2 linked regions of the Prosthecodimorpha staleyi genome follow. The protein of the gene in region 1 interacts with the protein of each later gene in a pairwise test. Links are inferred from orthologs where the notes say so. Each region holds a gene or a part of one and is shown on either strand. Other genes may lie near its edges.

What was found.
Region 2: the proteins of KL771_RS18500 (region 1) and nuoG interact in binary tests that used the Escherichia coli proteins (3 or more experiments, as listed by UniProt). The link is inferred for Prosthecodimorpha staleyi from one-to-one orthologs.

What each region holds. Positions count from the first base shown.
Region 1 is NZ_JAHHZF010000009.1:128,955-132,097, forward strand. Bases 19-2,846 are described here. They hold KL771_RS18500 (formate dehydrogenase subunit gamma), read right to left. Parts: upstream 1,765-2,846; coding sequence 1,273-1,764; downstream 19-1,272. Other genes in these bases: KL771_RS18495 (formate dehydrogenase beta subunit), read right to left, coding at 19-1,276; KL771_RS18505 (LysR family transcriptional regulator), read right to left, coding at 1,908-2,825. In the rest of the region: more of KL771_RS18495, read right to left, coding at 1-18; KL771_RS18510 (phosphotransferase family protein), read left to right, coding at 3,079-3,143. UniProt on the Escherichia coli protein: NDH-1 shuttles electrons from NADH, via FMN and iron-sulfur (Fe-S) centers, to quinones in the respiratory chain. The immediate electron acceptor for the enzyme in this species is believed to be ubiquinone.
Region 2 is NZ_JAHHZF010000001.1:21,037-24,281, forward strand. What follows is about bases 75-3,004. They hold nuoG (NADH-quinone oxidoreductase subunit NuoG), read left to right. Parts: upstream 75-451; coding sequence 452-2,557; downstream 2,558-3,004. Other genes in these bases: nuoF (NADH-quinone oxidoreductase subunit NuoF), read left to right, coding at 75-181; KL771_RS00130 (hypothetical protein), read left to right, coding at 192-443; nuoH (NADH-quinone oxidoreductase subunit NuoH), read left to right, coding at 2,570-3,004. Also shown: more of nuoF, read left to right, coding at 1-74; more of nuoH, read left to right, coding at 3,005-3,245. UniProt on the Escherichia coli protein: NDH-1 shuttles electrons from NADH, via FMN and iron-sulfur (Fe-S) centers, to quinones in the respiratory chain. The immediate electron acceptor for the enzyme in this species is believed to be ubiquinone.

The sequences.
Region 1 (3,143 bases):
CCATGTCGACGCTGTCGTCGAAGACCACGATGCCGCCATGGCCGAGCATGCCCTTGCGGGCCGCGAAGGCCTCGTAGTCGAGCGGGGTGTCGAGATGGTCGGCCGGGAAATAGGCACCGAGCGGGCCGCCGACCTGGACGGCCCGGACCGGCCGGCCGGAGCGGGTACCGCCGCCGAAATCGTGGATCGCCTCGCCGAGCGTCATCCCGAAGGCCTTCTCGACCAGGCCGCCGAACTTGATGTTGCCGGCGAGTTGGAAGGGCAGGGTGCCGCGCGAGCGGCCCATGCCGTAGTCGGCATAGGCCTTGGCGCCGTCGGCCAGGATGGTCGGCACGGCCGCGAAGGAGAGCACGTTGTTGATCACGGTCGGCTTGCCGAACAGGCCCTTCAGGGCCGGCAGCGGCGGCTTGAAGCGGACCAGCGCGCGCTTTCCTTCGAGACTTTCGAGCAGCGAGGTCTCCTCGCCGCAGACATAGGCGCCGGCGCCCATCCGCACCGTGATGTCGAAGGCCGGGCCGGTGCCGCCGACCTTGGCGCCGAGGATGCCGGCGCGCCGGCAGGCCTCGACGGCGCGGGTGAAGGTCGTCACCGCGCGGGGATATTCGGAACGAATATAGATCCAGCCCTGGGTCGCCCCGACCGCGAGGCCGGCAATCGCCATGCCCTCGATCAGGAGCATGGGGTCGCCTTCCATCAGCATGCGGTCGGCGAAGGTACCGCTGTCGCCCTCGTCCGCGTTGCAGACGATGTGCTTCTGGTCGGCGGTCGCGCCGAGCACGGTGCGCCACTTGATGCCGGTCGGGAAGCCGGCGCCGCCGCGGCCGCGCAGGCCCGAGGCGGTGACCTCCTCGACGATCTCGATCGGCTTCATGGCCAGCGCGCGTTCGAGCCCCTTGAAGCCGCCGCGGGCGCGATAGTCGTCGACCGAGACCGGGTCAATGGCGCCGCAGCGGGCGAAGGTCAGCCGCTCCTGGCGGGCGAGATAGGGGATCGCGGCGGTCGGGCCGAGGCGCAGCGGATGGGCACCGCCGTCGATGAGGCCGGCGGCGAGGAGGCCGGGAATGTCGGCCGGCGCCACCGGTCCGTAGGCGATCGGACCGGCGGCGGTCTCGATCTCGATCATCGGTTCGAGCCAGAACAGGCCGCGCGAACCGGTGCGCACGATGCGGGCATCGAGCCCGGCGCGCTCGATCTCAATCGCCAGGCGGGCGGCGACCTGATCGGCGCCGACCGAGGCGGCGGCGCTGTCGGCGGGGACGTGGATGCGGACGGTCATGCGTGCCCCCGGGAACGGCTCGTGGCGATCAGGGCGTCGAGGACGTCGGGCGTCACCCGGCCGTGCGATTCGCCGTCGACCTGGACGGCGGGGCCGAGTGCGCAATTGCCGAGGCAGAACACCTCTTCGAGCGTCAGGTCGCCGGCCGGAGAGGTCTCGCCGAGCGTGAGGCCGTGGCGGCGCTCGGCCGCGGCGGCGAGTTCGCGGCAGCCGACGGCCTGGCAGGCCTCGCCGCGGCAGATCTTGACCTGGGTCCGGCCGGCCGGTTCGGACCGGAAGTCGTGATAGAAGGAGACGACGCCATGGACCTCCGCGCGCGACAGGTTCAGCGCGTCGGCGATCAGCGGCAGGGCCGCGCGGTCGACATAGCCGAAGGTCTCCTGCAGGTCGTGCAGGATCGGCAGCATGGCGCCCGGCTCCTGCCGCCGCGCCTCGATGATCCGGCTCGCGACCGCCGCATCCCAACCCGAAACCTGACCTCTGTGCATCGGCCTCGTCCCGCTTCCACCCTGTTGTTCGCGGGTTCGGGGACCCGCACCTTCAGTGATGCAGGCAGGTCATGCCTTGAGGCAAATCGTTTGTTCCGAATGAGTGATCGGTAAAATCTATCAATGCAGGTCATAGTGATAGGCTATGACTTGCCTTGATGTTCGGACAGGACGGTCTGGCCTGCCTTCTCGGCGGCGGCATGGAAGGCCGTGGACAGCGGACTGGCCGGGACTCGGTCGGGAATGATCGCGCCGACGCGTTGCGAGCCATGAGGTTCGGTGAGGGTCAGGGCGCGGGCGCCGGGTGGCGCGCCATACTGGCTGACCAGGAGGCGCGGTACGACGCTCGCCCAGGCGCCGACGCCGGCATGGGCCCAGAGATTGGAGATCGCGTTGGTCTCGACCTCGACTCGGGGGATGCAGCCGACCGATCGGAACATGGCGTCGACGATCCGGCGGTTCTGCATGTCGGGCGTCAGCAGGCAGAGCGGCAGTTCGGCGGCCTCGCGCCATGTCGCGCTGATCCGGTCGCGACCGAAGCGGCCGTCGTCGGGGCAGAGCAGGACATAGTCCTCCCGGTAGAGCGGGACCTTGCGCACGCGGTCCAGCGGCTCGAAATCGAGATAGGTGATGCCGCCGTCGAGTTCGAAGGCGTCGATGCGGCGCTGGATCTCGCCCGAGGTCAGCGACTGCACCACGATCGCCACCGCCGGATGGCTGTTCCGGAACAGGCTGGTCAGCGAGGCGACGACCGGCAGTGCGGTCGGGATGACGCCGAGCCGCAGGCGTCCGGCCAGTTCGCCGCGCAGCGCCCCGGCCTCCTGGCGCAACGCCTCGCAATCCGACAGAACCCGGCGGGCGTGATCCAGGATGCTGCGGCCTTCGGGTGTGAAGCCGCGGAAGCGCTGGCCACGCTCGACGATGGTGATGCCGAGTTCCTCCTCCAACTGCCGGATGGCGGCCGAGAGGGTCGGCTGGGAGATCGCGCAGGCTTCGGCGGCGCGGCCGAAATGCTCCTCGCGGGCGAGCGCGACCAGATAGACCAGTTGCTTGAGGATCATGACGGCTCCCCGGCGCTGCCGGCGGCACAGCCGAAGCGCATCCCAGGGCATGCCGCATCCGGGCCCGGATTGCCAGAGCCCGGAGGCGTGGCGAGGGGGCGGCCGCCTGCGGCCGAACGGCCGGGATCCGTCCCGACCGCATGCCATCAGGGGCCGGACCGCGCTTGTGCATTCCGTCCGGCGCGTCGCGTCGGGTTGCTTGACAGGCGACGGATTTGCTGGTCTGTCGGACAAATCGAACGGCGGAGAGGTCATGAGCGCGGCCGGGCAGGGACAGATCGACTTTAGCGCGGACCGGCTCTCCGGCTATCTGGCCGG
Region 2 (3,245 bases), on another replicon or contig:
CACCAAGAAGGAAATCGACACCCTCTTCCAGGTGACCAAGCAGATCGAAGGGCACACCATCTGCGCCCTCGGCGATGCCGCCGCCTGGCCGATCCAGGGCCTGATCCGCCACTTCCGCCACGAGATCGAAGCGCGCATCGATGCCCGTCACGGCGCGCGCCCGCTGGTGGCGGCGGAGTGAGGAGGGAGCCGTGTCGACCAACGAAAACGAACTGATGCTTCGCATCTTGGTCGATATCCAGACCAAGTTGGCTGAGCATTCTAAGCGTTTCGACACGGTTGACGGGCGATTGGCCAAGATCGAGCGCCGTCTCGATGAAGTGCATGAGACGCTCTACACGTCGTTCGGCATTGCCGGGCACGCCAACGTCAAGACGGACATGCTGCAGCGGGAACTTGAAGAACTCCGTGATCGCGTGACGCGTCTGGAAGAGAAGGCCTGAGGACCGATATGGCCAAGATCAAGATCGACGGCATCGAACTGGACGTCGCGCCCGAGTCGACGTTGCTGCAGGCCTGTGAGATGGCCGGGGCCGAGGTGCCGCGCTTCTGTTTCCATGAGCGGCTGTCGATCGCCGGCAATTGCCGCATGTGTCTGGTCGAGGTGAAGGGCGGCCCGCCCAAGCCGCAGGCCTCCTGCGCCATGGCGGTGCGCGACCTGCGTCCCGGTCCGAACGGCGAGGCGCCGGAAGTCTTCACCAAGACCCCGATGGTGAAGAAGGCGCGCGAAGGCGTGATGGAATTCCTGCTGATCAACCATCCGCTCGATTGCCCGATCTGCGATCAGGGCGGCGAGTGCGACCTGCAGGACCAGGCCATGGCCTATGGCGTGGACACCTCGCGCTATGCCGAGAACAAGCGCGCCGTCGAGGACAAGTATATCGGCCCGCTCGTCAAGACGAGCATGAACCGCTGCATCCAGTGCACCCGCTGCGTCCGCTTCACCAACGAAGTCGCCGGCGTCGGAGACCTCGGCCTGATCAGCCGCGGCGAAGATGTCGAGATCACCACCTATCTCGAAACCGCGATGCGCTCCGAACTGCAGGGCAACGTGGTCGATCTCTGCCCGGTCGGCGCGCTGACCTCGCGGCCCTACGAATTCACCGCCCGGCCCTGGGAACTGACCAAGACCGAATCGGTCGACGTGATGGACGCGCTCGGCTCGAACATCCGCGTCGACAGCCGCGGCCGCGAGGTGCTGCGCATCCTGCCGCGGCTCAACGAGGCCGTGAACGAGGAATGGATCTCGGACAAGACCCGCCATGTGGTCGACGGCCTCAGAACCCAGCGGCTCGATCGGCCCTACCTGCGCGGGACGGACGGCCGCCTGAAGCCGGTCTCCTGGGGCGAGGCCTTCGCGGCCATCGCCGCGAAGGTCAAGGCGACCGCGCCGAATCGGATGGCCGCGATCGCCGGCGATCTCGCCTCGGTGGAAGAACTCTACGCCCTGAAGACGCTGGCGACCGCGCTGGGCATCGCGTCGATCGACGGCCGGCCGGCTCTGAGTGGGCTCGATCCAAAATTCGGTCGCGGCAGCTATCTCTTCAACACCACCATTGAGGGTGTCGAGGCGGCTGACGCGCTGCTGATCATCGGCGCCGACCTGCGCAAGGACGCGCCGATCCTCAACGCCCGCATCCGCAAGCGCTGGCGCCAGGGCGGCTTCAAGGCGGCCGTCATCGGCACGACGGTCGACCTGACCTACGACCACGTCCATCTCGGCGCCGGTCCGGATACGCTCGAGGCGCTGGCCCGCGGCGAACTGGCCTTCGCGGAGGTCCTGAAGGCGGCAAAGCGGCCGCTGATCCTGGTCGGGCAGGGCGCCATCGCCCGGGCCGACGGCCTCGCGGTCCTGTCCGCCGCCGCCCGCCTCGCCCGCGATGTCGGCGCGGTTTCGGACGAGTGGAACGGCTTCTCGGTCCTGCACAACGGCGCCTCCGCCGTCGGCGGGCTCGACATCGGCTTCGTGCCGGGTGAGGGCGGTCTCGGCACGGCCGGTATCGTGACGGCGGCCGGACGCGGCGACCTCGATCTGGTCTTCCTGCTCGGCGCCGACGAGATCGATACCGCGGCGCTCGGCTCGGCCTTCGTGGTCTATCTCGGCACCCATGGCGATGCCGGCGCGCACCGCGCCGACGTGATCCTGCCCGGCGCGGCCTACACCGAGAAGTCCGGCACCTTCGTCAACACCGAAGGCCGGGTGCAGCTCGCCAACCGCGCCGCCTTCCCGCCCGGCGAGGCGCGCGAGGACTGGGCGATCCTGCGCGCCCTGTCCGCCGTGCTCGGCAAGACGCTGCCCTTCGACAGCCTTGCCGGCCTGCGCTCCAAGCTCTATGCGGCCCATCCGCATCTCGCCCGGATCGACACGATCGCACCGGCGGCTGCCGGCGACGTGACGGCGCTCGCCGATGTCGGCGGCGCCATGGACCGGGCCGGCTTCGTGGGACCGATCCAGGATTTCTATCTGACCAACCCGATCGCGCGCGCGTCCGCCGTGATGGCCGAGTGCTCCGCGCTCGCCCGCGCGCGAACGACCGCGGCCGCGGCGGCCGAATGAGGACGGACGACAATGGCTGACTTCTGGTCCTCCTATCTCTGGCCGCTGATCATCATGGTCGCACAGTCCGTGCTGCTGATGGTCGTGCTCCTGGTCGTGATCGCCTACATCCTCTATGCCGACCGCAAGATCTGGGCAGCCGTCCAACTGCGGCGCGGCCCGAACGTCGTCGGTCCCTGGGGCCTGTTCCAGTCCTTTGCCGACCTCTTGAAGTTCGTGCTGAAGGAGCCGGTCATCCCGGCGGGCGCGTCCAAGGGCCTGTTCCTGCTGGCGCCGCTGATCACCGTGATCCTGTCGCTCGCCGCCTGGGCGGTGATGCCGGTCGCGCAGGGCTGGGTGATCGCCGACATCAATGTCGGCATCCTCTACATCTTTGCGATCTCGTCGCTCAGCGTCTACGGCATCATCATGGGCGGCTGGGCCTCGAATTCGAAGTATCCGTTCCTGGCCGCGCTGCGGTCGGCGGCTCAGATGGTCTCCTACGAGGTCTCGATCGGCTTCGTGATCATCACCGTGCTGCTCTGCGCAGGCTCGCTGAACCTGTCGGCGATCGTGCATGCGCAGGAAACCCGCGGCCTCGCCAGCCTGCTCGGCGTGCCGTGGCTGACGGTGTTGAACTGGTACTTCATTCCGCTGTTCCCGATGTTCGTGATCTTCTTCATCTCCGCGCTCGCGGAGACGAACCGCC